DNA from 3 places in the Massilia sp. 2TAF26 genome. Region 3 is predicted to be linked to each of the others. Evidence: predicted binding sites of a transcription regulator. Region 3 holds the regulator's gene; each other region holds the start of a gene.
What was found. Region 3 encodes LexA, which represses DNA repair genes until DNA is damaged. Its sites were predicted from a motif close to ACTGTATNNNNATACAGT; they were not measured.

Region 1 (9,422 bases), on a different contig from region 3:
TGTGCGGCGCCGAGATCGTCACCGCGCTCGACACCCAGCCGGCCTTGCCGCCACGGTAAAGCTCGCCGCCGCCTTCGTCGCCGTCGGGCGAACCGTGTTCCAGTAGCTGTACCAGGGCGCGGATCGTGGTGCCGCCCTGGCTGTGGCCGATCAGGTGGACCGGGTGCGCCGCATCCCATTGTGGATAGAAGGCGAGGGGATAATCGTGCGGATTGTTGTCCGGATCGGCGGCCCAGCACTTGCCGGCCGGCTTTTGCGGCTGGCCGGGATAGCCGTGGCGGGCGACGTGGGTGGCGCCGTAGTCGACGCAGCCGCCCTTGATCTGGGCGTACAGTTCGGCGGCGCGGTCCCAGTTCGAACTGATCGCGCCGACGCCGGCCGTGTAGACCGCATGCGGCCCCTTGTAGCGCTGCATGCGGGCCGCGATGTCGTGGTAGCCGCCCCAGTACAGGAAGCGACTGAAGGGAAAGGTATCCGGCCCGAAGCCGAGGAAGCCGTGCACCAGTACGACAGGATGGTTGTTGGCGGCCCCGGCCGTTGCACTGCCCAGCAGGCAGGCCAGGGCCAGCAGCGCTCGGGTGCTTGTTGTGTTAAACGACGGCATGTAGCTCTCCCTTGGTGGCGGACGCTACATTGTCGAATTGGTATTGGGTAGGGGGTTTGCGCGGTACCAAACGTCGGCCTGCGCCCTCAAACGTCGTCCCCGCGAAGGCGGGCACGGCGTTTGCACTTAATTCGCTACAACCGCGGTACCACCCATCTGCGCAGTACCCGCCGAATCGGCCGCGGGCGCCGGCACCGGCGTATTCGATGCCGTGACCGCGGCCTTCTCGGCCAGGTCCGGATTCCACACCACGTGCTCGTCGACGGAATACAGGCGGCACGGCTTGTCGCTCTTGGCCGAGCAGGTGGCAAGGGCGCGCGCTTCCGGCGCTTCGCCTTCCTCGGCCCAGCACCAGGCGCCGCTCGGCGACACCGCGAAGGCGCGCGGGGTCATCTTGGTCAGGTATTCGGCATAGGCGCGCTTGCCGTTCTCGCTGAGGAAAGGCACGGCCTCGACGTCCTCGATCTTTGCGAAATTGGTTGCCTGCGGCATCGGTGGCTGGGGCACCTTGTAGACCACCTTGGTCGGCATGCCGACGCGCTCCAGGAACTGCATGGTGTCGGCCAGCCAGACTTTCTCGCCGTCGCGGCTGGCCAGCATGCCGTGCGCATCGCGCTTGAACGCCGCGTACTCGACCAGCTGGGCCTTGCCGCCGGCCTGTTCGAAGGCGTCGTGCATGCGCGCCACCAGTTCCGGGCCGAACAGCGAATCGTTCTGGCCGTACATCCACAGGCTCGGAATCTTGTTCTGCGAACCGTATTCGGCAAAGGCCGAGACCAGGGCCGAGCGCCAGCCGCAACCGTTGCTGTCGTCGCGCAGGCCGCCGGCAAAATTGATCAGGCCGCGCACGCCCGGCAGTTCCCGGGTGCCCAGCGCCATGGTCGCGAGGCCGCCGTAGGACTGCCCGGCCACCACGATGCGGTCGGCGTCGATCCATTTCTGCTCGCGGGCGTATGCCAGGGTGTCCATGATGTCCTCGGCCTGGATGTAGCCGTTGGCCGTCATGTCGCAGCCGCGGTCGCGGTAGCGGCCGGTCGAGTTGGCGAAGCCCTGGCGCATCGGCACCATCACCGCGTAGCCGCGGGCAACGAAGGCATGGGCCATGTGATAGAAGCGGTCGCGCGGCTGCAGGTTCGGGTGCCCCGGATCCTTGCCGTGGTTGATGATGATCAGCGGGAAGGGGCCCGGGCCATTCGGCGAGAACACCGTCGTTTCCAGGCGCGCCTGATGATTCTTGCCGGCCGGGATCAGGATGATGTGCTCGTTGATCCGGTAGTCGAGTTGCAACTCCTGCTCGACGGAAAAGCCCGGCAGCATGGCCAGCCCGATGATCAGTGCGGACGTAAGGTGGCGAACAAAAGCGCGTACTCTAAACATGGAAGACTCTGGGAACAGCGGCCTTACGGATGCATCCGGCAAGAACCAATTGCTTAGGGGAATAAATTGATTCTAAGCACTGTAATTTCTCAGAGCAATATCCGAATAACCAATTCGCGCATTAAATCTTTGTGTGTGGCCAGATTTGTCAGAACAGGCAGATAATTAGAATGTCCAACGATTGGGTGGCCCCATGGTTACTTTCGATGAACGGCTCAATGACCGCCTTGGCGAATTGTTCACCCAGGCCCTGCAAGGCGGTGGACGCGCATGGAACAAGGCGCTGGAACGCCAGTTGAAGCCTTACGGTCTGACGGTGGCCGGCTGGAGCGCCATCGCCGCGCTGGCGGAGCTTCGGCGTGGCGTCGGCGAGCATGAGGCACCAGGACCCTCGCAGACGGCCCTGGCGCAGCAGCTCGGCGTCGATGGCGCCACCCTCGTGACGACCATCGACCGCCTGACCGCCGCCGGCCTGATCGAGCGGGTCCCGAGCCAGCAGGACCGGCGGGTCAAGCTGGTCGTGCTCACGCAGGAGGGCCGGGAGATGGAGGACAAGCTCAGGGAGCACGCCGATGCCATGCGGCGCGAGGCACTGGCGCATCTCAACCCCGGTGAAGTGGCGATGGCCGTGAACGTGCTCGAGCAGTGGCAGCAGGTGCTGGAGAGTGCATGAGCGATAAATATGCGCCGCGCGAATGGCACCCGGACGAACGGCCGACCATGCCTGGCGGCCCATCCTTCCCCAGGCATTCCACGCCGCGCCGCATCGCCTATTTCCTGGTCGGCAGCCTGGTCAGCCTGACCGGCGGTCTCGGTAATGCGCTGGTGACGGTCAACCTGGTCAACCTGCAGGGCGCGCTGGGCGCCTTTGCCGCCGAGACCAACTGGCTGCCGACCGCCTATGTCATGACGAATGTCTCGATGAACCTGCTGCTGGTGAAGTTCCGCCAGCAGTTCGGCCTGCGCGCCTTCACCGAATTCTTCCTGGTGCTGTACGCGCTGGTGACCTTCGCCCACCTGTTCGTGAACGACCTCGGTTCGGCGATCGCGGTGCGGGCGGCGCACGGCATGGTGGGCGCCGCGCTGTCCACCCTGGGCCTGTACTACACCCTGCAGTCATTCAAGAAGGAGTGGCGGCCGCGAGGCATCATCATCTCGACCGGCATCTCGCAGCTGGCGCAGCCGATCGCCTACCTGTTCTCGACCCGGCTGCTGGAAGTGGCCGAATGGCGCGGCCTCTATTTGTTCGAGCTGGGCCTGACCCTGGTGACCCTGGGCGCCGTGCTGTGGCTCAAGCTGCCGCCGGGCGACCGCTTCCGGGCCTTCCGCCCGACCGACTTTCTCACCTTCGCGCTGTTCGCACCCGGCATGGCGCTGCTGTGCGCGGTCCTGACCTTCGGCCGGGTGCTGTGGTGGACCCAGGAGCCCTGGGTCGGCGTGGCGCTCGCCGTGTCGGTGGTCCTGCTGCTGGCGGCCGTCGCCGTCGAGCACAACCGCAAGAATCCGCTGCTGAACCTGCGCTGGCTGACCAACGGCATGATCGCGCGCCTGTTCATCGCGATGGTGCTGGTGCGCGTGGTGCTGTCCGAGCAGAGCATCGGCGCGGTCGGCTTCCTGCGCATGGTCGGCCTGAACAACGACCAGCTGCAGACCCTGTTCCTGGTGGTGCTGGTCTGCACCCTGCTCGGCATCGCCATGTCGGCCCTGGTCTACAACCCCAGGCACCTGATGGCGCCCCAGGTGGTTGCCCTCCTGATCATGGCCATGGGGGCCTGGATCGACTCGCACGCGACCAGCCTGACACGCCCCGAAGAGATGTACGTCAGCCAGGGCCTGCTGGCCTTCGGCGGCGTGTTCTTCCTCGGGCCGCTGCTGCTCACCCTGCTGGGTACGGTGATCACGAATCCGGCCAACCTGATCACCTTCTCGGTGCTGTTCGGCCTGACCCAGAACCTCGGCGGCCTGCTCGGTTCCTCGCTGCTCGGCACCTGGCAGGTGATGCGCGAAAAATTCCACTCCTCGAACCTGGCCGATGAGCTCAGCAGCCTCGACCCGCTGGTGGCGGCCCGCATCCAGCAGGGCGCGGCGGCCTATGGACGGGTGCTGGCCGATCCGTCCTCGCGCACGCGGCAGGGCATTGCGGTGCTGGGCCAGACCGTCACCCGCGAAGCCAACATCCTCGCCTACAACGACGTGTTCCTGGCGATCTCCATCCTCGCCGCGTTGCTGGCGGCCTGGATCTTCGGACGCGCGCTGTGGCTGACCTATGTGGCGCCGCCCGCCGCGGCGCCGCCGCCGTCGTCCACCCCCGAGACGGTGACCGACTCGCCGATCGCCAACGCCGCCGGCGAACCGCCCGAGCCGACCGCCGACGGCACCATCCGCCCGACCTGATCCTTTGAATACGACGACAATATGGCCGAGACCACTACCAACGCTTCCCAGGACAAATCGAACCGCCACGTGATCGCCAGCGGCGCCGTGTTCGCGCTGATCGCCCTGATCGGCGTCCTCATCGTCCTGTACGCCTGGGACCTGCCGCCCTTCCGCAGCACCATCCAGAGTACCGAGAACGCCACCGTGCGCGGGCAGGTGACCATCATCAGCCCGCAGCTGTCCGGCTACATCGTCGAGGTCGACGTCCAGGACTTCCAGCATGTGCGCCAGGGCCAGCTCCTGATGCGCATCGACGACCGCATCTACAACCAGCGCCTGGAGCAGGCGCGCGCCCAGCTGGCGACCCAGCGCGCGGCGCTCGCCAACTTCGCCCAGAGCCAGCAGAGCGCGCGCGCCACCATCTCCCAGAACCAGGCGGCGGTGGCGAATGCGGCGGCCCAGGCCCAGCGCGCCCAGGCCGACCTGCGCCGGGTCGAGGAACTGGCCGCCGACGGTTCGCTGTCGGCGCGCGAGCGCGACGCCGCCCGCGCCGCCCACGCCCAGGCGGTGGCGCAGACCGCGCAATCGCGCGCCGCGCTCGAGATCTCGCGCCAGAGCCTCAAGACCGTGGACGTCAACCGCGCCTCGCTGGAAGCGGCGGTGGCCAACGCCGAGGCGGCCGTGCGCCTGGCCGAGATCGACCTCGCCAACACCCGCATCCTGGCGCCGCGCGACGGCCAGCTGGGCCAGGTGACGGTGCGCCTGGGCGCCTTCGTCAACGCCGGCGCCCAATTGACCGCCCTGGTGCCGCAGACCATGTGGGTGGTGGCCAACATGAAGGAAACGCAGATGGCCGACGTGCGCCTGGGCCAGCCTGTCAGCTTCACCGTCGACGCCCTCAACCACGCGAAGATGCGCGGCCACGTCGAGCAGATCTCGCCGGCCACCGGCTCCGAGTTCTCGGTGATCACGCCGGACAACGCGACCGGCAACTTCGTCAAGATCGCCCAGCGCATCCCGGTGCGGATCAGCATCGACCCCAACCAGGAACTGGCGGCGCGCCTGCGGCCGGGCATGTCGGTGGTGGCCAGCATCGATACCGGCGCCCCCGCCGCCGCGCCGAAAGGGCAGCAGCGATGAAGAGGGCCGTGCGCGCATCGTTCGCCTACGGCGCTGCCATGCTGCTGCTGGCCGGCTGCCGCATCCCGGTGCAGGACCGCCCGGGCTCCACGCTCGAGGTGCCGGCGGCCTGGCGCGCGCCCCTGCAGGTGGGGCCGAACGCCGCCGTCGAGCAGGAATGGTGGCGGGCCTTCGGCGACCCGGCGCTGGACGCCCTGGTGGCCCAGGCGCTGGCGCGCAACGGCGACATCCGCAGCGCGCGCTCGCGCCTGCAGGAATACCAGGCCCGCATCGGGATCGCGCGCTCGGCCTTGGCCCCGAACCTGTCCGTCAGCGCGGGGCCGACCCGGGCGCGCAGCATCGGGCCCTTCGGTACGCCGATCGAATCGACCAGCATCACCGGTAATGTGCAGGCGGCCTACGAGATCGATCCCTGGGGCCGGCTGGAGGCCGCGACCCGGGCGGCGCGCTTCGATTACGCGGCCCAGCAGGCGGCGGCCGAGGCGACCGCGCTGTCGGTGGCGGCCAGCACCGCGTCCGGCTACCTGAACCTGCGCGGCCTGGATGCCCAGCTGGCGCTGGCGCGCCAGACCCTGGCCTCGCGCGAGCAGTCGCTGGCGCTGGCGAAGCGTCAGTTCGAGGTCGGCTACAGCTCGCGCCTGGAACTGTCCCAGGCCGAGGCCGAGTACCGCGCCACGGCCGCCGTGGTGCCCCAGCTGGAACGCTCGATCACCCAGCAGGAGAATGCCCTGGCCCTGCTGGCCGGCGCCAATCCGGGACCGGTGGCGCGCGGCGCCGGCCTGGTCGCGCTGCGGGCGCCGGGCATCGCGCCGGGCCTGCCGTCCGAACTGCTGCGCCGCCGGCCCGACATCGCCCAGGCGGAAGCGGCCATCGCCGCCGCCGACGCCAGCCTGGCCGCCGCCCGCGACCAGATGCTGCCCTCGCTGCGCCTGACGGCATCGGTCGGCGGCTATGCGCACACGCTGCCCGACCTGCTGGGCGCCGGCACCACCTTGTGGAGCGTGGGCGGCAGCGTGCTGGCGCCGCTGTTCGACGCCGGCCGCCTGCGCGCCCAGGCCGAGATCTCGGCCTCGCTGCGCGACCGCGCCGTGTTCGCCTACGAATCGGTGGTGCGCAACGCCTTCGCCGAGACCGAGAATGCGCTGACGGCCGTGCAGCGCCTGCGCGAGCAGCTCGACCAGACCGAGGCGCGCCGGGTTGCCACCGCCGAGGCCCTGCGCATCGCCCACAACCGCTACCGCAACGGCTACTCCTCCTACCTGGAAGAGCTGGACGCCCAGCGCAACGCCTTCAGCGCCGAAACCGCCGTGCTGCAGTTGCGCGCCAGCTGGCTGGCGGCGCACGTGGACCTGTACCGGGCGCTGGGGGGAGGCTGGCGCGTGGCACCATGAATCACCAATCGCATGGATGGAGGGGAGCATGATCAATGTGGGAATCATCGTGGGCAGCACCCGCCCCGGACGCAAGGCGCCCGACGTGGCGCGCTGGGTGATGGAATGCGCGGCCGCGCGCGGCGACGCCGCCTTCGAACTGGTCGACATCGCGGACTTCGGCCTGCCGCTGCTGGACGAGCCGGTGCCGCCGTCGATGGGCCAGTATTCGCAGCCGCATACGAAGGCCTGGGCGGCGAAGATCGCCGGGTTCGACGGCTTCGTGTTCGTCACGCCGGAGTACAACCACGGGACGTCCGGCGCGCTGAAGAACGCCATCGACTACCTGTACAAGGAGTGGAACAACAAGGCGGCCGGCTTCGTCGGCTACGGCAGCGCGGGCGGCGCGCGCGCGATCGAGAACCTGCGCCTGGTGATGGGCGAGCTGATGGTGGCCGACGTGCGCGCCCAGGTGATGCTGTCGCTGTTCACCGACTTCGAGAATTTCACCACCTTCAACCCGGCCGAGCACCACGAGCGCGCGGTCGAGACCATGCTCGACCAGGTGGTGCGGTGGAGCGGGGCGCTCAAGCCCCTGCGCAAGGACGATCCCCCGGTGCCGGAGCCGGACAATATGCCGCCGCGCGGGGAGCGGGTGGGCGGCAGTTTTTGATGTTTCGTCCGCCGGGCGGAGAGTACAATCGCCGCCCATGACACCTTCAGCTTCCCGGCGCGCCACCTGCGCCGCCTGCCTGCGCGCGCGGAGCGCCTGCATCTGCGGCTTCGCGGCGCCGCTCGCCAGCCGTGTCGAGCTGCTGGTCCTGCAACATCCGCTCGAGGTGCATCACGCCAAGAACAGCGCGCGGCTGCTGCACCTGTCCCTGCCGTCGAGCCGGCTGCTGGTCGGCGAGGCGTTTGCCGCCGCCGAGCTGGACGCGGCCCTGAATGCGGACGGACGCAGGCCGCTGCTGCTGTACCCGCACACCCCCGGCGAAGCCGCGCTCGGCCTGCCGGCGCCGCCGCCGCTCGATCCTGCCGGCTTGGCGCAGCCGGAGGCGCTGCGCCTGGTGCTGCTCGACGCCACCTGGCGCAAGAGTCGCAAGATGCTCTACCTGAACCCTGCGCTGCAGTGCCTGCCGCGCCTGGCTCTGCAGGAACTGCCGCCTTCGGCTTATCGGATTCGCAAGGCCCATGCGCCGGACCAGCTGTCGTCGCTGGAAGCGGCCGTGCATGCGCTGTCCCGCCTCGAAAACCGGCCTGAACACTACACTTCGTTGCTCGACGGATTCGATCGGTTTGTGGAACAACAATCCCGTCTATTTCGCGCTTGAACCAACAATAAAGCAGGTGTACGATACTGTATATCCATACAGTACTCGGGAGCGCCATAGTGAATCGCCAACAAGCTTGGGCAGAAGACGTGGAATTGCAAGGCCAGGTCATGATCCCCCCGCGGCCGCTCGCGCCGCACAAGGGCCGTGGCGCCGTGTCGAACCTTCAGGGCCGTTACGAAGTCCACGGCCGCGAGCGTTTCGACGACGGCTGGACGGTCCCGGGGCTGAAGGATGAAGGACCGGCCGCGCCGAAGACCATTGTCACGGATGAGTTTGCCAAAACCATCCTGACCCGCAATGCATCGCCGGACATTCCCTTCAATGTCTCGCTCAATCCCTACCGGGGATGCGAGCACGGCTGCATCTATTGCTTCGCACGTCCCTCGCACAGCTATCTCGGCCTGTCGCCCGGCCTCGACTTCGAAAGCCGCATCTTCGCCAAGGTGAATGCGGCCGACCTGCTGCGCCGCGAACTGGCCCGCCCCGGCTATGTGCCCGAAAGCATCGCCATCGGCGTCAACACGGACGCCTATCAGCCTTGCGAGCGCGAACGCGGCATCACGCGCGAAGTGCTGCAGGTGCTGGCCGAGTGCAAGCACCCCTATGGCCTGATCACCAAGTCGGCGCTGATCGAGCGCGACGTCGACCTGATCGCGCCGATGGCGGAGAAGGGCCTGGCGGCGGCCGCGATCACGCTCACGACCCTGGACGGCGAGATCGCGCGCACCCTCGAGCCGCGCGCGGCCGCGCCGGCACGCCGCCTGCGCGCGATCCGCACGCTCACCGAAGCCGGCATCCCGGTCAGCGTCAGCGTGGCGCCCATCATTCCCTTCATCACGGAACCGGAGATCGAGCGCATCCTCGAGGCCGCCAGGGACGCCGGCGCGGTCGGCGCCCACTACGTCGTGCTACGCATGCCGTGGGAAGTCAACCCGCTGTTTCATCAATGGTTGTACGCTCATTTTCCAGACCGGGCTCAACGCGTCCTGAATCGCATGAAAGATATGCGCGGCGGCAAGGAATACGATAGCGATTTCGGCAAGCGCATGACGGGCGAAGGCGTGTGGGCCGACCTGATCCGCCAGCGCTTCACCAAGGCGGTCAAGCGGCTCGGCATGGACGGCTTTAATGGCCGCTTCAGCAAGATGGACGGCACGCAGTTCCGCCGCCCGCTGGTGGTGCCCTCGGCCGCGGCCTGCCAGCGCCGCGACGAGGACGTTA
Region 2 (9,422 bases), on a different contig from region 3:
CCGCTGCCGTGCAGGGCGCCGATCCACAAGCCTTGGCGCTGGTGATCGATGGCGAAAAAGACGGCTTGCCGGGCCTGCTGGTGCACAGCTATGGCGGGACCGGCGGTTACCTGGTATGCCAGTTCAATGCTGCCGGTGTCGACTTGTGGAAGGTGACCATCGTGCAGGCGCTGCTGGCCGCCACGGGTTGTCTCAACGTATTCGAACGCAGCGACGAGCTGTTGCGCAAGGGCGAAGGGCTGCCCGTGATATGGCGTGCGCTGGCCGGCGACGAGCCGCCCCAGCGCCTGATGGTACGCGATGGCAAGCGCCTGCTGCCGACCGATATCCGCACCGGCTTCGTGTATCCGCGCTGAGATTCGTGCGTGAATTCATAAGGCGCGTAAAATCGTCCTGCGTGTGAAACTACTTCATTGTTTTTCTGATGATCCACGGCAGGTAAGCCGGCCGCCTCGACGACCGGCGCAAGATTCGAAACAAGTCGCCTGAGACAGCCTGCCACGACCCGACTGCGATGAAGCATGGAAAAGTGGGAGTCATATGATGGAATATGTGGAAGTGGTCGAGCCCTTGCTGCTCTCCAAAATGCCGGCCGGAAAATCGAATATCCGTCTCCATGCGGGTCGGGCTGGTGAAACACGATGTGCGTCGTCGAACCGGTTTCACGAAGTCGATGAAACAAGTCCGAAGCACAAGAATGAATTGCTGGATGAAGGACTGGAAGAATCGTTTCCGGCAAGCGATCCGCCTGCCATCAGCATCACACGGATCGTCAAGGACATGGAAGGCTGCTGAGTAGAAGAGCGCCGGAGTACGTGGCAGGCCGGGTTTCAGGCGACGTAAAAGAAAACGGCGATGTAGTGGCAAATGCTGCCGCCGAGGACGAACAAGTGCCAGATGCCGTGGCCATGGCGCACTTTGTGGTCGGTAGCGTAAAAGACGATGCCGATTGTGTAAAACAAGCCTCCACCTGCCAGCCAGGCAAAGCCCTGCCAGCCCAGGACTCTAATCAGGGGCATGATGCCAAACGCAGCAAGCCAGCCCATCATCAAATAGATGACGAGCGACAGAATACGCGCGCCCTTGGCATACCAGATTTCCTGGACAATACCGAATACAGCCAATCCCCAGACCACGCCGAACATCGACCAACCGTAGATTCCACGCAGCGTGACTAAAGTGAATGGCGTATAGCTGCCTGCGATTAAGAGATAGATGGCGCAATGGTCCATCTTTCGCAGTACGTTCTTGGCTGCGCCCCGAGTGCTGTGATATAGGGTGGACGTCAGGTACAGGATCAGCAGCATGGCGGCGTAGATGCTGAAGCTGGCGATTTTCCAGGGATCGCCGCCACGCGCCGCCACCACGATCAACAGCGCGCCGCTGGCCGCAGCCAGGACCGCGCCAATGGTATGCGTGACACTGTTGAGGCGTTCGCCGTAATACATAAGTCAGCACTCGCGAAATTCCTGCCGGCCAGCAGCGAAATAGTGATGATCCGACCAGGCGGTCGCTGATTCGTCACTGTGCCGAAGTTCAGCTCTTCGCACAGTATCGCATGCAGTAAAACTGAAACGCTTGGATTGTCGCGCGTGGGCGGGTTTGGTTTACAACAATGGCTTTTGAAGCCGGCAGCGCGTTCCAAAAGATAAACCTTGCCAAAACCTGAAGAGAATAGTACTGTATAAACATACAGTATTTCTTCGCATCACCCTATGATCAACTGCTCAGATTCCACCTCAGCAGCGCCGGAATCCTTGCATCCGTCGCTCTGGCGCGCCTCGCAGCTGGCGCGTTCTTCAAGCCGCTGCGTGGATACCGGCCACGCGGCCCTGTCGGCGCAGCTGCCGGGCGGCGGCTGGCCGGCCGGCGCCCTGGTCGACCTGCTGCTGCAGCAGCCCGGCATCGGCGAGATGCGCCTGCTGCGTCCGGCCCTGGCGGAGGTGGCGGCGCGCCGCATCGTGCTGCTGCAGCCGCCCCATCCGCCGCAGGCGCTGGCCCTGGCCGCGCTGGGCGTGCCGCCTTCGCAGCTGATCTGGCTGCGCACCAGCCGCATGGCCGATGCGCTATGGGCGGCCGAACAGGTGCTGCGCAGCGGCAGTTGCGGCGCGCTGCTGTTCTGGCCGGGCTTCGAGCGGCAGAGCCAGGTGCGCGGCGACAGCCTGCGCCGCCTGCACCTGGCGGCGCAGGGCGGCGAGACCCTGTTCTTCATGATGCGCCCGCTGGCCTCCCGGCAGGACGCCTCGCCCGCGCCGCTGCGCCTGGCGCTGCGGCCCCAGGCCGGCGGCCTCGAGATCGACTTCGTCAAGCGCCGGGGACCGCAGCGCGATGCGCCGCTGTTCCTGCCGCTTTCCTCCCACCTGGTACAAACTCAACCGCAACGTCATGCGCCTGTGGATCGGCCTGTCCCTGCCCCGGCTGCCGCTCGAGGTCTTCAGCCCCAGCTGGTGCACTGACGCCGGCAGCGTCGTGCTCGAGCAGGAGCGCGTGCTGGCGTTGTCCGCCACGGCGCGCGCCGCCGGCGTCCAGCCCGGCATGCGCCGTGGCGGCGTGCTGATGCTGATGCCCGATGCCAGGGTCCACGAGCGCTCGCCGCCGCGTGAAGCCGAGGCCCTGTATGCGGTGGCGCTGGCGATGTTGCAGTACACGCCGCAGGTGGCCGAGGCCGAGGAGGGGACCTTGCTGATGGACGTCGGCGCCAGCCTGCGCCTGTTCGGCGGCGTGCGCGCACTGTGCCGGCGCGTGCGCGCGGACGTGCGCGCGCTGGGCTTCACGGCCTCGCTCGCCTGCGCCCCGACCGCGCGCGGCGCCTGGCTGCTGGCGCGCGCCGGCGGTCACAGGAGCATGCGGCGCACGCTCAAGATGCCGACCCTGGTGCGCCGCCTCGACCTGCTGGACCTGCTGCTGGCGCCGCCGGCGCGGCCCTTCGCGGCCTGGTTCGAAGGCATCGGCTGCGCCAGCCTGGGCGAGCTGCGGCGCCTGCCGCGTCCCGGCCTGCAGCGGCGCTGCGGGCGCGCATTGCTCGACCTGCTGGACGCCGCCTACGGCCTGAGTCCGGAACTGTACGAGTGGATCGCCGCCCCCGAAACCTTTGCCGCGCGTATCGAACTGTTCGACCGCATCGACGATGCCGAGCTGCTGCTGGCGGGCGCCCGCCGCCTGCTGCTGCAGCTGACCGGCTGGCTGTGCGCGCGCCAGCTGGCGGTCGAGCGCATCGTGCTCAGGCTCGAACACGAGCGGGGCAGGGAAGCGCGGCCGCCGACCTGCGTCGAGGTGGCGCTGGCCGAGCCGGCCTGGCGCGACGAGCATCTGGTGCGCCTGCTGAAGGAACGCCTGGCCAAGCTGGTGCTGGAGGCGCCGGTGATCGGCCTCGGCCTGGAGGCGAAGCAGCTGCAGCCGATGGCGCCCTTGAGCGACTCCCTGTTCCCGGAGCCGGGCGGCAGCGAGGAAGACCGCATGCGCATGCTGGAGCTGCTGGTGGCGCGCCTGGGCGCGGACAACGTGCTGCAGGCGCGGCCGATGGCCGATTACCGTCCGGAGCAGGCGAATGTCTGGGTGCCGGTGCAGCAGAAGGTCAGCGACCGCGCGCGCAATGCGCAGATGCCGCCCGACGTGATGAGCCTGCCGCGTCCGACCTGGCTGCTGGCCAAGCCGATCGCGCTGCTGATGCGCGAACACCGGCCCTTCTATGGATCGCCGCTGCGCATGGCCTCGAACCCGGAGCGGATCGAGGCAGGCTGGTGGAATGGACCCGAGACCCGCGACTACTTCATCGCCGAGGGGCAGGATCACGCTCTGTACTGGGTGTACCGGGAAAGGATCGGGGCAGACGAGTCCGAGCCGCGCTGGTTCCTGCACGGCCTGTTCGGATAAGTCCGCGGTGGCAGTCCAAAAATGCTAGGTGAAGCAAGGGCCGCGGGTGTATTGTTATTTTCCCCGCCAGCTTCGTGCGCGACGACTTCCTGTGAGGACATCGTGGACTCATCATCTGTTCTGCCACCGGCCGCGGCCGCTGTCGGCATCTGCTTCGACGGACGGACGTACCACTACCGGGAGTACAGCTACGACCGGCTCGAGGACGCGTTCGGCTACGCAAAGCTGGACCGGGCCAGACCCGGTTTCCGCGAAGACCAGACGCCGCGCCACTGGAAGCAATGGGTCGGACCGACGCCGCAAGATCGGCTGCAAATGGCGGCGCATGGCATCGTGTACGAGCGCGGCCACTACTTGTACGGTCCTTACCGCTACGATCTGCTGTCTGCCGCACTCGAGTATGCAAAGCACGAACCGGGACTCGTAGGGACGGAAGGCAGGCAGGAAAGCTAGAAGCGCCGCTGCCTGACCGTCGCCGGAAGGCGCGCCCGGAGCCTGCTTTTTCCGGCAACCAATACACAAAAATACTCCTGCACGTTTTCGGCACACGTGTCGAAAAGAGCGCATAGTATGTCTTCTGCACGCGGTCTTCAGGATCGCGATCCCTCCAGGCAGTCTGTGCTGCCCTGTCCATGAATCCCCCAGGCGCATCGGCCCATCCCATCCGGGATGTTCCGTACTCCATGTATGTTTTTCTAAAGGTACTCCATGTATCCATTCCCGCAATCCGTCAATCCCGCCCTCCGCTTGCACATCGATGCCCAGGTCGCATTCTTCAACGAGCTGTCCCAGGCCATGTCGCGCTCTTTCCAGCAGATCGGCCAACTGAACATGCAGCTGACCCAGTCTCTGTTCGAGCAAGCCACCAAGGCCGGCCAGCATTTGCTGACGACCGAGCATCCGACCGAAGCGATGTCGTTGGCGGCAGCGCGCGCCCAGCCGGCCACCGAAACGCTGCGCGTCTACCAGCAGCATCTTTCCCAGATCGCTTCCGCCACCCAGGTCGACCTGACCCAAGTCTCCGAACGGCATGTGCCGGAGACGTCGCGTACCGCCCGCGCGCTGGCGGACGACGTGACGCGTGCCGCCGTCGAAGAAACGAGCAAGAGCATGCGCCAGCAAGAAGAAGCCGCGAAAGACTTTCGCGACCTTTTCAAGCAGGAAGGCAAGCGCGGTGAAAGGGCTGGCGCTCAGTTCCAGGGCAATCTGCAAAGCGGCGGACGCGATGCCGGTGTCCGCGTAGAGGCCGAGGGACCGGCCGGCAAAGTCAGCGCCCAGGGCAATATGCAGGGCAACCAGGCGCACGAATCCGTCAACAAGAATCCCGCCAAGCCGCGCTGACCTCCTTTTCCGGCCCTGCTTTTGCAGGGCCATCCCTCGCGGCGTCGATGACCACGCAGTCTCGCCGCCGCTTTTCATTTCTACAGGAGACTCGTATCAGCTCACCCAGGAATCAGCCCATGTTCAATACAGTATTCGACGCTTGGCCACCGTTCGCCATTTTCTCGGGGAACGGTCATGCGGCCCCGTCCCCGCCGGCCGGAGAATTCGCGTCCGGATACCACGAGGAGGAAGGGCAAACCCTCCGCTACCGACTGTTTATTCCCAGCGACGCGCGCAGCGAGCCGATGCCGCTGGTCGTGATGCTGCACGGCTGTGGGCAGGACGCCGCCGACTTCGCCCGCGGCACGGGCATGAACACGCTGGCCGAGGAATACGGTTGCCTGGTCCTGTATCCCGAGCAGTCCTGCAGCGCGCACTGGAACAGGTGCTGGAACTGGTACGATCAGGACCACCAGCGGCGCGGCGAAGGCGAGCCGGCGCTGATCGCAGGACTCACCCGGCGCATCATGGTCGAGCATGCGGTCGATGCCAGGCGCGTCGCGGTCGCCGGACTGTCATCGGGGGGCGCGATGGCTGTGATCCTGGGACGCACTTATCCCGATCTGTTCAGCGCGGTCGGCTGCCACTCCGGCCTGGCGCACGGCAGCGCGACCAGCGGCATCGGCGCGATGCTGGCCATGCGCGACGGTCACGATCCGGCCGCGCTGGCGCCGACCGTCCCGCACGCCAATCCGCCGGTGATCGTCTTTCACGGCGATGCCGACGCCACGGTGAATCGAAAGAACAGCAACGGCGTGGTGCGACAATCCGTCGACAGCGATCCGGCGCACAGGCGGGGCAAGCATGCCGACATCGCGATCGTGGAAGAAACCGGCTGCAGCGGCGGACGCAAGTTCACTCGCCAGATTCACCGCAAAAAAAACGGTAGCGTGCTGGCTGAGCAATGGACCGTGCACGGTACCGGTCACGTCTGGTCGGGCGGCAACCCGCATGGCAGCTACACCGATATCCAGGGCCCCAACGCCAGCGAGGAAATGCTGCGCTTCTTCATGAATCATCCGGCGGCTGCCTAGCGCAGCGAGGCGGACCGCAGCAGCCCGGCGAAGCGCTCGCCGATGAGCCGGTGGCTGGCCGCATCCGGATGCAGTTCGTCCGGCAGCGGCAGCCGCAGGTTGTCGTTCGGGCCGTACAGCTCGAGGCCATCGACGTAATGAAGATTCGGATCGCCGGCGCGGCGCTGCCCGACGATCGCGCGCAGCTGCTCGCGGATGACGCCGAGGGTCAGCTTGCCCTGCCGGCCCTCGTCGGCGCTGCCGCCCGCCTTGAACAGCAGGCGGCCTTCGGCCAGCGCATCCATGTCGTACACCGATGGCCCTGGCAGGGTTTCGTGGATGGGGCAGAAGATCGGCGAAACTACCAGCAGCGGCGTGTCCGGATGGCCTTCGCGTATCGTGTCGAGGAAGCCGTGCATGGCCGGGCCGAAGGCGCGCAGGCGCATCAGGTCCTTGTTGACCAGGTTGATGCCGATCTTGAGGCTGATGACGTCGGCCGGCAGCTCGCGGATGGCGCGGGCAACGAAAGGATCCAGCAGGGCATTGCCGCTGTAGCCGAGATTCAGCAGGTCGAAGCCGGTGCGCACGGCGGCGACCGCAGGCCAGGTGCCGGAAGGGTGGGTGGTATTCGAACCCTGGCTGATCGAGCTGCCGTGATGCACCCAGCGGCGCCTGCCCACGGCCGGCACCGGATCCAGCGGCGCGTCGGAACGCAGCGACACCAGCTCGGTCATCTCGTCGTGCGGCAGCCAGATCTCGATCGTCTTCTGCCCGGGAGGCAGGCCGCCGAAAAGCAGGGTCCGCGCCTCGCCGCCGGTGACGGTCGTCGCGCCGGTGCTCATGTCGATGTGCAGGATCCGGCCTCCCTGCACGCTGCCCTGGCGCGCCAGCTGGCCGCCGATGAACAGGTCGAAGATGCCGTCCGGGCGCGGGCCCAGGCCGCTGTAGACGCGCTTGGTCGCGAGCACGTCCAGCTCCACCGCGGTGGCCGCGGTCTGGAACACCAGGCGCACGCCGGACGGCTGCGATTCCGCCATCGCCAGCTGCGCGTCCGGGCATTGCACGCGCGCCCAGGCGGGCAGGCGGTGCGGCAGGATGCCGGCTTCGGTCTGCTCGACGTCGAGCGCGCCGTGGATGAAGTCGCGGGTCAGCGGGGTGCGGATCGGAAGAGTGGTTTCATGCATGAGCTGCATTCTACGCCGCATTCGGCGCCGCACTTCGCACGCTTACATGAGCGTGATGCCGAAGCGCCTGACGAACATCGCAAACAGCGCGAAGCAGACGATCGTGAGCACCACGCAGACCGCGAGCGTGGGCCAGAACCCAAGCCTGGCGAGCAGCGCGGGAAACGCCAGGAACATGGGCAGGGTCGGCACCACGTACCAGAAGGTGTACCAGGCATGGTTGGCGACCTTCGATGCCGGCTGCTTTTCCACGTGCAGCCAGATCAGGGTCAGCACCGTCACCATCGGCAGGGCGGCAATCAGGGCGCCCAGCTTGTCGCTGCGCTTTGCGAATTCCGATACCGCGACGACCACGGCGGCCGTGACCAGGTATTTCGTGACGATCCAGATCATGCGGGCATCTTCTCCCCGGCGCGCAAGGTCAGCACCCGCACGCCTTGCCGCGTCACGGCCACCGTATGCTCGAACTGCGCGGACAGCTTGCCGTCGCGCGTGACGACGGTCCAGCCATCGTCCTCGGTGAACACGTCGTCGCGGCCCTGGTTCAGCATCGGCTCGATGGTGAACACCATGCCTTCGCGCAGCATCAGGCCGGTTTGCGGCTTCCCCCAATGCAGCACCTGGGGCGGCTCATGCATTTCGCGGCCGATCCCGTGGCCGCAATATTCCCTGACCACCGAGTAGCCGTTGCGGCGCGCGTGGCGCTCGATCGCATGGCCGACGTCGCCGAGGCGGGCGCCCGGACGCACGGCCCTGATCCCCTTCCACATCGCCTCGTACGTCACCTGCACCAGCCGCCTGGCCGCCGGCGCCACCTCGCCGACCAGGTAGGTCTTGCTGGAATCGGCGATGTAGCCGTCCTTCTCCAGCGTGATATCGAAATTCACGATATCCCCGCTTTGCAGGATCTCGGCGGCCGAGGGCACGCCGTGGCACACCACGTTGTTGCGCGAGGAGTTCAGGGCGTAGGCATAGCCGTACTGGCCCTTGCTGGCCGGGCGCGCCGCGAGCGTCTCGACGATGAAGCGCTCGGCCAGATCGTTGACTTCCATCGTCGACATGCCGATCAGGTCCAGCTTGTCCAGGTGGCCGAACACTTCCGCCAGCAGCTTGCCCGCCGCCGCCATCAGGACGATTTCTTCGGGGCGCTTGGTCATGACACGGCCATTCTGGGCGCCATGGCCTCGACTCCCGCTTCGCGCAACTCCCGCACCACGATCTCGTTGAAGCTCTGGGTCGGGTGCATTTCGCACAGCATGCCGATCTTGATCCAGAATGCTGCCTGCGCATTGATCGAGCGGCACGAGACCGAGGTGGCCTTGCGTATCTGGTCGTGCAGCTCGTCGTCGATGTTTACGATGCCCATTGTATGTTCCATATATAGTCCATATACGAAGTATATACAAATACTCAGGCGCGTTGCAAGCATGGCCAATCCCGTGCACAGTGGCGCCATCTTCAGCAAGGACAGGAAGGTATGCTTACCGAACGTATGGATTTTCAGGGGCCGCACGGCAAGATCTCGGCCAAGCTCGATGCGCCCGACGGCACGCCGCGCGCCTATGGGCTGTTCGCCCACTGCTTCACCTGCAGCAAGGACGTGCTGGCGGCGACCCGCATCTCGCAGGGGCTGGCCGACCTCGGCGTGGCCGTGCTGCGCTTCGACTTCGCCGGCCTTGGCAACAGTCATGGCAAATTCGCCGACACCAATTTTTCGTCCAACGTGGAAGACCTGGTGGCCGCGGCGGATTTCCTGCGCCAGAAATTCGCCGCACCCAAACTACTGATCGGCCACAGCCTGGGCGGCACCGCGGTGCTGGCGGCCGCCCACCGCATTCCCGAATCGACCGCCGTGGTGACGATCGCGTCGCCCAGCGATCCGCACTACGTGGTCGACAAGCTGCTGTCCGAGCACGTCGACACCATCGAGCAGCTCGGTGAGGCGCGCGTGAAGCTGGCGGGGCGCGAT
Region 3 (9,422 bases):
ATTAAGCGTTGTGCAGGTCGGTGTACGGCAGCAGGGCCAGGTAGCGGGCGCGCTTGATGGCGGTGTCCACTTGGCGCTGGTAGTGCGCCTTGGTACCGGTCAGGCGTGCCGGCATGATCTTGCCGTTTTCCTGGACGAAATCCTTCAGGGTGTCGACGTCTTTGTAGTCAACCTGTTCCACGCCTGCAGCGGTGAAGCGGCAGAACTTCTTGCGCTTGAACAGCGGGTTCTGCTGTTTACGCTTCAGTTTTTCCTTGGCTTTGTTTTTGTCGAACTTTTTACCGAATGCCATTTTAGGCTCCTGTATCTATCTAAATGAAATCAATGATGTGAAACACCAGGGCTTTGCTGTTGCGGTTCTTCCTGGCCATGAACCCTCGAAACTCGTAGACGGCACCGAGTTCGGCGTCGGCAAATCGCTTCGAAACATCGCCCGCGGCCAGCGCGGTGATCTCGAATTCGACCTGCCTGGCAATCCCTGCTTCCACCTGCTGCGATCCATGTTGCAGGATGCCGCTGACGATGGGGATGCCGGCCGGGGTGTAGCGCAGGGCATCGCGTTCCGCGATGCTTGCGACCAGCAACAGCTCGTTCACTGCCCTTGCGCGCTTCTTTCTTAAGATTAAGAATTAAGCGGCTGCGGCCGGAGCAGCTGCCTGCTCGGCGCGATGGCTCTTGGCTGCGTCTTCGCGCTGCACCGATTTCATCATCGGCGACGGCGCGGTTTCGGCCTTCTTCATCTTGACGGTCAGGTGACGCAGCACGGCATCATTGAATTTGAATGCGGTTTCCAGCTCGACCAGGGTCTCGTTGTCGCACTCGATGTTCATGCAGATGTAGTGTGCCTTCGGCAGCTTCTGGATCTGGTAAGCCATTTGACGGCGGCCCCAGTCTTCGACGCGGTGGATGTTACCGCCGCGCGAGGTGACCGTGGTCTTGTAGCGCTCGATCATCGCCGGAACCTGCTCGCTCTGGTCCGGGTGGACGATAAACACGATTTCATAATGACGCATGCAACACTCCTTAAGGACGTTTAAACAAATGCCCACCTCGGCGTCAAGACGAGTGTGGGAAGGGAAAGCCCGACATTATAACCGCAAAAACGTCAAGAGCTCAATCGCCATTTCGAGGCCGCGTTGGCGGCCCGGCTTGCCTACCGAGCATCGGCTGTGCCCGGCAGGCAAAAAAAACCGGCAAATCGCACGGATTCCCCTTGCGCCCGGCGCAATACTGTACAAAAATACAGGGTATCGGGTTCGCCCCGCACTACCGCTCACCTACGAATTAATCTTTGACATGCTCAAGCTCACCGCACGGCAAGAACAGATCCTCAACCTGATCAAGGAAGCGATCGACAACACCGGTTTCCCGCCGACCCGCGCCGAAATCGCGCAGGAGCTGGGCTTCCGCTCGGCCAATGCGGCCGAGGAACACCTGCAGGCCCTGGCCCGCAAGGGCGCGATCGAAATCTCCCCCGGCACCTCGCGTGGCATCCGCCTGGTCGGCGCCGCAGCCGAACCCGCTCCGGCACCGGCAGTCCCGGCCGCCCTGCTGATGTCGCTGCCGCTGGTCGGCCGCGTCGCCGCCGGTTCGCCGATCCTGGCCCAGGAACACGTCGAGGCCACCTACTCGGTCGACCCGGCCATGTTTTCGAGCAAGCCCGACTTCCTGCTGAAGGTCAAGGGCTGGTCGATGCGCGACGCCGGCATCTGCGACGGCGACTTCCTGGCCGTCAAGAAAGTGGATTCGGCAAAGAACGGCCAGATCGTGGTCGCCCGCATCGGCGACGAAGTCACCGTCAAGCGCTACCGCAAGAGCGGCGGCACCATCGAACTGCTGCCGGAAAACCCGGACTTCTCCGTCATCACGGTCGATCCGCACACCGACGAGTTCGCGCTCGAAGGCCTGGCCGTCGGCCTGCTGCGCTCTTGGCACTGAGCTGGCACTAAGCCGGCACCGAGCCGGCACTAATTTTTGCCACTTGGCAAAATAAACGCCCCGCCCGGCTTGCGCCTGCGGGGCGTTTCTCATTCGGCGGACGGCTTACTTCGTGCCTGCGCCGTTATAGTTGTTCTTGCGCGCTTCCAGGTCCTTCTCGCGTTCGGGCGTCGGCCCGCTCTTGACGATCTCGTTGTGCTGGCTGACATAGGCGTCGGTGGCGTCGCGCCAGACCGTGAAGTCGGCCACGACCATCTTGGCGCTGATCCTGGCGTCTTCCGACAGCCCCTCCTGCACCGCGTCCAGGTGCTTGCTTGCCGTCTCGTATTCGGCCTTGGTCATCAGTTTACGGATGTCCTCGGGAATACGCTTGCTCAGCGGGGTGACCGCATTCAGGTGCTCGGCATAGCGGTTGTAGCAATCCTGCCAGGTCTTCATCTTCGCGCTGTAGCGGTCGATCTCCTCGGTCTGGCGCGACACCGCCGGGAAGCGCGGCGCCGGGCAGCGGTACTCGTCGGTACGGACATCCGAGCCGTCGTATTTCGTCATCCAGTAGTCGATGTCGGCGCGGCGGACCTCGCGCTGCTTCATCATCTCGAGCGAGGCGATGGCGACGGCATTGCCTTTGGCCGCCGCCTTGCGGAACCAGGCGGTGGCCTTGTCCATGTCGATGGCGCCGGCTTCGCCGTAAAAATACATTTCGCCCAGGTGCTGCTGGGCCGTGACGTTGCCGGCATTGGCCAGCCTGGTGTACTTCTGCAGGGCTTCTGGATAAGCCTTCTTGGCGAACAGGGCGTCGGCATCGGCCAGCTCGTCGGCACGGACGGAGCCGGCCGCCAGCAATGCGACGCATAACAGGAGAGTCTTCATGGAAAAGAGCTGTGAAGCAGGGCTGTGAAAAAGAAATTTATCATACCCCCACAGCCCTGCCAGCTCAACAATCCTTACTTGTTGCCGCCCCACGAACGCTGCGGACGCGGCGCCTGCTCCCCCATTTTACGCAGGTAGGAATCATTGGCTTCCCGTGCGTGCTGTTGCTCGTCGTTATGGCGGCGCTTGTCGTCCTCGGTCCTGGCGTTCGCCTCGTTGACAAACTTTTCGGTGGCCGCGTACCAGGCGTCACGGTCGCCGGCAAAGGCCAGCGCCTCGGCCTGGCGGCGCATGGCGGCGCCCGTCAGGGCATCGTTGACGCGGCCGGCCGCCTGCTCGGCCTCACGCGGACTCATCAACTTGAAGACGTCGGGCGGGATACGTTTGCTGCCTTGCGGCGCCTGCTTCACGTTGGCGACGAAATCGTTGTGGCAGGTTTCCCACTGGGCGATCTCGGCCTGGATGCGGTTAATTTCCTCATTGGTCCTGGAGACCACCGGAAGCTTCGGTATCGGGCAGGCAAACTTGCCCGATACCAGCTCCTCGCCCTTGTAGCCGCCGGTCCAGTAAGCCAGGTCGGCGGCGCGCTCCTCGCGCTGCTTCAGGATCGCCAAGGTCTCCTTCGCGCCGCCATGCCCGCCGGTGGCGGCCTTCTGCAGCCAGGCCTGCGACTTGCCCAGGTCGGGCGCGGTGCCGTTGCCATGCCAGTACATCTCGCCCAGGCGGAACTGCGCCTCGGCATTGCCGGCGTTCGCCAGCTTCGTCAAGATCGGCAAGGCCTTGTCGTATTCCTTCGCGCGCAAGGACTTTTCGGCATCGCCCAGATCGTCGGCCCGCGCCATCCCGGCGGCCAGCATCAGCACCGCAAATGCAAGTCGTTTCATCGTCGCTCCCGATACAAGCCTTATTTGCCGGTCGACGCGGGCTGGGCAAAGGTGGCGCCCTGCGTGACCCTGCGGTTGTATTCGTTGCTGGCATCGGCCGCGCGCCGGTTCTCGACGTCGAGCTGGCGCTTGTTCGCCTCGCTCTTGGCATTCGATTCCGCCACGAAGGACTGGGTTGCCGTGTACCAGGCGTCGCGCTCCGAGGTGAAATTCAGCGCCTCGGCCTGGCGGCGGCTGATCACGGCCACCGTGACGTCATCGATGCGGGAGGCGGCCTGCTCGGCTTCGTGCGGGCTCATCAGCTTGAGGATGTCGGCCGGGATGCGCTTGACGCCCGGCGGCGCCTGGTTCACGCCGGCCACGAAGTCGTTGTAGCAGGTTTCCCATTGCGCGATCGCGGTGCTGACCCGGTTGATGTCCTCATTGGTCTTCGACACCTGCGGGATCTTCGGCATCGGGCAGGCGTACTTGCCCGTCACCAGGTCATCGCCCTTGTAGCCGGTCCAGTAAGCCAGGTCGCCGGCACGCTGTTCGCGCTCCTTGAGGACCGCCAGCGACTCCTTCGCGCCGCCATGGCCGGACGCTGCGGCCTTCTGCAGCCAGGCCTGCGACTTGCCCATGTCGACCGCGGTGCCGTCGCCATACCAGTACATTTCGCCCAGGCGGAACTGCGCTTCGGCATTGCCGGCGTTCGCCAGCTTCGTGTAGATCGGCAAGGCCTTGCCGTATTCCTTGGCGCGCAAGGCTTTTTCGGCATCGCCGAGATCGCCGGCCCAGGCCATCCCGGCGGCCAGCATCAGCACCGCAAATGCAAGTCGTTTCATCGTCTCTCTCCACATGATTGGTGAGAGCGATCATAGACTTGCCTTTGTTTTATGACAATTCGCTATGGATAAAACGCCGTGTTCAGTCGGCCAGCGCGTTGCCGAAGTCGGCCAGCAGGTCCGCCGTATCCTCGATGCCCACCGACACCCGGATCAGGGATTCGGCGATGCCCATGCTGGCGCGGCGCTCCGGCCCCATCTCGAAGAAGATCGTGTGCGCGACCGGGATCACCAGGGTGCGGGTGTCGCCCAGGTTGCTGGCCGGGATCGCGATCTGCAGGCGGTTCAGGTAGTCGAAGCAGTCGATGCCCTCCTTCAGCTCGAAGCTAAACAGCGAGCCGTAGGCACGGAACAGGCTGGTAGCGATGCCGTGCTGCGGGTGCGAAGGCAGGCCCGGGTAGTGGACGGCGGCGACGCGCTGGTCGACTTCCAGCATCTTCGCCAGCGCCAGCGCGTTGGCGCAGGTGCGGTCCATGCGCAGGGCCAGGGTCTCGGCGCCGACGGCGATGTGGTGGGCGGCCTCCGGCGCCAGCGAGGCGCCGAAGTCGCGCAGCGATTTGGCGCGCAGCTGGGCCATACCCTGGGCCTTGGCCGGCTGCTTGCGGAAGTTCGGCGCGATGTTCGGATAGGCGCTCCAGTCGTACAGGCCGGTGTCCGTCAGGGCGCCGCCCAGCGCCATGCCGTGGCCGCCGATCGACTTGGTCAGCGAATTGACCACCAGGCCGGCGCCGACCGCCTTCGGGCGGAACAGCCAGGGCGTGGTCATGGTGTTGTCGACCACGTAGAGGATGCCGCGCTGGCGGCACAGCTCGCCGATGCGCGCGAGATCCGCGATCTGAGTGCGCGGATTGGCGATGGTCTCGACGAACACCAGGCGCGTGTTGGGCTGCAGCGCCGCTTCGACGTTGGCGACGTCGGTGGCATCGACGAAGGAGACCTCGGTGCCCTGCCCCGCCACCGTGTTCCACAGGCTGTTGGTATTCCCGAACAGGAAGCTGGACGAGACCACGTGGTCGCCTTCCTTCAGCAGCGCCTGGGCCAGCGCGCCGATCGCTGCCATGCCGGTGGCGAAGCACAGGGTGGCGACGCCGTCTTCCATCTTGGTGATCTTGTCTTCCAGCGCCGACACCGTCGGGTTGCCCTGGCGGCCGTAGCGGAAGCCCGGTTCCTTGCCCTGGAAGACCGAGGCCAGCTGGCGCGCGTCGCCATAGCCGAAGGCCACCGAGGTGTGGATGGGCTTGTGCAGCGAGCCCTGCTCGATGGTCTTGCGGCGGTCGTTGTGGAGGATGGTGGTGGTGAAGCCGTAGTTGTTCGTGTCGCTCATGATCGTGTCGGTACAAATGAAAACGGGCGCCCGAGGCGCCCGTACGATGATACGTGATTTACTCCGCCGCTACCGGCGGGTTCAGATTCAGCTGGGTCCGCACCAGATCCTCGGACGACTTGCCCGAGCTCTTGTGGCGGTGGTTCTCCAGCCTGTCCAGGTACTCCGGCGAGATGTCGCCGGTGATGTAGACGCCGTCAAAGCAGGACGCCTCGACGCTGGTCAGCGCCGGATTCACGTCCATGATCGATTTCTTCAGCGCCTCGATGTCCTGGTAGACCAGGCGGTCGGCCGTGATCTCGCGGCACACCTCTTCCACGGTGCGGCCGTGGGCGATCAGCTCGTCGCGGGTCGGCATGTCGATGCCGTACACGTTCGGGTACAGCACCGGCGGCGCGGCCGAGGCGAAGAAGACCTTGCGGGCGCCCGCTTCACGCGCCATCTGCACGATCTCGCGGCTGGTGGTGCCGCGCACGATCGAGTCGTCGACCAGCAGCACGTTCTTGTCCTTGAACTCGGAAGCGATCGCGTTCAGCTTCTGGCGCACCGACTTCTTGCGCATGCCCTGGCCCGGCATGATGAAGGTGCGGCCGATGTAGCGGTTCTTGATGAAGCCTTCGCGGTACTCGACGCCCAGTTTCAGCGCCAGCTGGATCGCGGCCGGACGCGAGGAGTCCGGGATCGGCATCACGACGTCGATTTCCTCGACCGGGATCTCCTCGCGGATCTTGTCGGCAAGGTATTCGCCCATGCGCAGGCGGGTCGCGTAGACCGAGGCGCCGTCGATGACGGAGTCAGGACGGGCCAGGTAGACGTATTCGAAGGCGCAGGGATTCAGCGACGGGTTCTCGGCGCACTGGCGCGAATGCAGCTGGCTGGCGTCGTCGATGAAGACCGCCTCGCCCGGCGCGATGTCGCGCACGAAGCGGAAGCCCAGGCCCTCGAGCGCCACCGATTCGCTGGCGACCAGGTATTCGGGGCCGTTCTCAGTCTCGTTCACGCCCAGGCACAGCGGACGGATGCCGAAGGGGTCGCGGAAGGCCAGCAGGCCGTGGCCGGAGATCTGGGCGATCACGGCATAGGCGCCGCGCACGCGCTTGTGCACCATGGCAACCGCCTTGAAGATGGCATCCGGATCCAGCGAGTAGCCGTCGGCGGCGGTCTGGATCTCGTGGGCCAGCACGTTCAGCAGCACTTCCGAATCGGAACCGGTGTTCACGTGGCGGCGGTCGATGCGGAACAGCTCGTCCTTGAGCTGGGCCTGGTTGGTCAGGTTGCCGTTGTGCGCCAGCGTGATGCCGAACGGCGCGTTCACATAGAACGGCTGCGCCTCCTCTTCGCTGGACGAGCCGGCGGTCGGGTAGCGGCAGTGGCCGATGCCGGAATTACCCATCAGCGAGCGCATGTTACGGGTGCGGAACACGTCGCGCACCAGGCCGTTGGCCTTGTACATCGAGAACATGCTGCTATGGTTGGTTGCGATACCGGCCGCATCCTGGCCGCGATGCTGCAGCAGCAGCAATGCGTCATACAGCAACTGGTTGACGGGGGCTTGCGAGACGACGCCGACGATGCCACACATGGTGCGCTCCTAAACAGCTGATAATGAAAAATTAATACTGCACGTGCTGCGCGAAGGCAGCCGGCAAGAAAGGCTTGACCGTGCGCGCCCCGGTTTCCGCCATGGGAGAGAGCAACGCGTTTTTCCAGAAAGCCTGTTGGGGAATGGAAGTCATCCCACACAATATGACGCCGGCCAGCACGATTACAATCCCCCGGCCCAGTCCGAACAGGCCGCCGAGTCCGCGGTCGGCCAGCGAGAGGCCGGAAGCCTCGATCAGCGCGCCGATCGCCAGGGCCAGCAGGCCCATCAGTACACGTACGCCCAGGAATAGTGCAACGAAAGCAAGGATCAGCCTCAGCGACTCGCCCGGAACCACCGATGGTAGCATGGGCGCCAGCTTCGCACCGAAGGCGTTCGCCACCACGAAGGCTGCGACCCAGCTCACCAGGGACAGGATTTCCTTCACCAGCCCACGCATGGTGCTGATGACGACCGACGAGATCAGGATGAACAGGACGATGTAATCGAAAATCGTCACGGCTTCAAACAGGGGTCATGAAGCCCGACAGGCCGATGCGGCCCAGCTTGGCGCGCACTTTCTCGGCCTCGTCCTTGCTCAGGGGGCCGATCTTCACCTTGATCAGTTCGCCGGCCTTTTCGGTGTGCGAATTGATGCCGGCGCCATGCAGTTTCGCCTGCAGTTCGGCGGCCTTTTCCTGGCTCGACAGCGCCGCGACCTGCACCACGAATTTCTGCGAGCCGGCGTCGGCCGGCTGTTTGTCCTTCTCGGCCTTGTCGGTCTTGTCCGCGCCCTTCCCTTCGAGGATGGCGAGGGCACGCACGTCGTCGCGCGGCTTGACGGGCTTGTCCTCGAGCTTCGGCTTGTCTTCGCTCTTCGGCTTGACCGGCTTGTCGGCCTTCTCGGCCGGCTTGTGCTCGGGCCTGGGTTCCGGCTTGTGTTCGGGCCTGGCTTCCTGCTTCGGCTCGGCCTTCGGCTTGGGCGGCTCCGGCTTGTGTTCGGGCTTGTGTTCGGGCTTGGGCAGCTCGGCCGCGCCCTGCGGCTTCGCGGCGGCGGCCACGGCGGGTTTCGACGCGGATTTCGAGACCGGCGGCATCTGGACGATTTCCTCGTCCTTGCCGACGCTGTCCTCGGCGGCCACGGCGGCCACGGTCCTGTCGCGCGCGCTCGCCGGTCCGGCTTGCGCGGCGGGAGCCGAGGGATCGGCCGGCACCGGCAGCGGCACCGCCTTGTCCTTGGACGGGATCTGGATCGCGATGTCGCCTGCCAGCGTCTTGTTCGGTTGGGAATCGAGCAGCATCGGCAGGCCGACGGCGGCCGCCAGCGCCAGCGCGATAGCCCCCACCAAGCGGCGCCGCGCCCGCTTCTTCTCGGGCAGCAAAGGGTCGTTGCCGGTGCCGCGTCCGCGCGTGCTGCCGGCGACGGCGCCCGCGCTGGAGGCACGCTTGGAACGGGCGCGTTCGCCGATTGCGGCGTCGTCGTCCTTGCTGTAGAAACGGCCGCTGTCCTCGGCAGCGCGGCCTTGCTTGTTTTTACCGAAGAACGAGAACAAGCCCATGCGTTGTCAGGTCAATGAAGAGAGGATTTACGGGCCGCCATCACGCCAGCCACGGTATGGAACGAGCCAAAGACCACTATTCTATCATCCTGTCCGGCCCGGCTTGTTGCGTCCTGGAAGGCCGCGCCCGGATCGGCGAAGGTTTTTACCGAAAACTCGTCCGGTTTGACGCCCGCCGGCTTCTTCGCCTCCAGCTTTGCCGCCAGTTCCGCGGGATCGGCCGAACGCGGTGACGGCAGCGCCGTCACGCACCAGTGGTCGACGTAGGGCGCCATGTGCTCGATGACGGCGTCGATGTCCTTGTCCTGCATGATGCCGAACACGGCGTAGGTGAAGCGGTGGTAGCCCATATTGCTCAGGTTCTGGGCCAGGGTCGCCGCCGCGTGCGGATTGTGGGCCACGTCCAGCACCGTGGTCGGACGGCCCGGCAGCACCTGGAAA

Region 1: AB4Z32_RS10795 (PA0069 family radical SAM protein) is a predicted target of LexA. The motif match lies at 8,224-8,241, and genes of this name have one in related genera.
Region 2: imuA (translesion DNA synthesis-associated protein ImuA) is a predicted target of LexA. The motif match lies at 1,680-1,697, and genes of this name have one in related genera.

What each region holds. Positions count from the first base shown of each region.
Region 1 is NZ_JBFRFV010000008.1:99,117-108,538, reverse strand. Features, by position in the region: gene AB4Z32_RS10835 (esterase/lipase family protein) at 1-604, opposite strand, end outside; gene AB4Z32_RS10830 (dienelactone hydrolase family protein) at 731-1,981, opposite strand; gene AB4Z32_RS10825 (MarR family winged helix-turn-helix transcriptional regulator) at 2,175-2,654, shown strand; gene AB4Z32_RS10820 (MFS transporter) at 2,651-4,375, shown strand; gene AB4Z32_RS10815 (HlyD family secretion protein) at 4,397-5,497, shown strand; gene AB4Z32_RS10810 (efflux transporter outer membrane subunit) at 5,506-6,888, shown strand; gene AB4Z32_RS10805 (NADPH-dependent FMN reductase) at 6,917-7,540, shown strand; gene AB4Z32_RS10800 (tRNA-uridine aminocarboxypropyltransferase) at 7,578-8,198, shown strand; gene AB4Z32_RS10795 (PA0069 family radical SAM protein) at 8,309-9,422, shown strand, end outside.
Region 2 is NZ_JBFRFV010000020.1:622-10,043, forward strand. Features, by position in the region: gene AB4Z32_RS19100 (SAM-dependent methyltransferase) at 1-356, shown strand, start outside; gene AB4Z32_RS19105 (hypothetical protein) at 541-795, shown strand; gene trhA (PAQR family membrane homeostasis protein TrhA) at 831-1,448, opposite strand; gene imuA (translesion DNA synthesis-associated protein ImuA) at 1,716-2,456, shown strand; gene AB4Z32_RS19120 (Y-family DNA polymerase) at 2,386-3,873, shown strand; gene AB4Z32_RS19125 (hypothetical protein) at 3,976-4,326, shown strand; gene AB4Z32_RS19130 (phasin family protein) at 4,582-5,214, shown strand; gene AB4Z32_RS19135 (extracellular catalytic domain type 1 short-chain-length polyhydroxyalkanoate depolymerase) at 5,334-6,290, shown strand; gene AB4Z32_RS19140 (SGNH/GDSL hydrolase family protein) at 6,287-7,453, opposite strand; gene AB4Z32_RS19145 (DUF3147 family protein) at 7,496-7,846, opposite strand; gene map (type I methionyl aminopeptidase) at 7,843-8,610, opposite strand; gene AB4Z32_RS19155 (ParD-like family protein) at 8,607-8,819, opposite strand; gene AB4Z32_RS19160 (alpha/beta hydrolase family protein) at 8,931-9,422, shown strand, end outside.
Region 3 is NZ_JBFRFV010000044.1:10,255-19,676, reverse strand. Features, by position in the region: gene rpsR (30S ribosomal protein S18) at 2-292, opposite strand; gene priB (primosomal replication protein N) at 312-596, opposite strand; gene rpsF (30S ribosomal protein S6) at 630-1,013, opposite strand; gene lexA (transcriptional repressor LexA) at 1,297-1,938, shown strand; gene AB4Z32_RS26055 (tetratricopeptide repeat protein) at 2,044-2,808, opposite strand; gene AB4Z32_RS26050 (tetratricopeptide repeat protein) at 2,883-3,692, opposite strand; gene AB4Z32_RS26045 (tetratricopeptide repeat protein) at 3,713-4,516, opposite strand; gene AB4Z32_RS26040 (cystathionine gamma-synthase family protein) at 4,599-5,840, opposite strand; gene purF (amidophosphoribosyltransferase) at 5,899-7,422, opposite strand; gene AB4Z32_RS26030 (CvpA family protein) at 7,454-7,942, opposite strand; gene AB4Z32_RS26025 (SPOR domain-containing protein) at 7,947-8,981, opposite strand; gene folC (bifunctional tetrahydrofolate synthase/dihydrofolate synthase) at 8,993-9,422, opposite strand, start outside.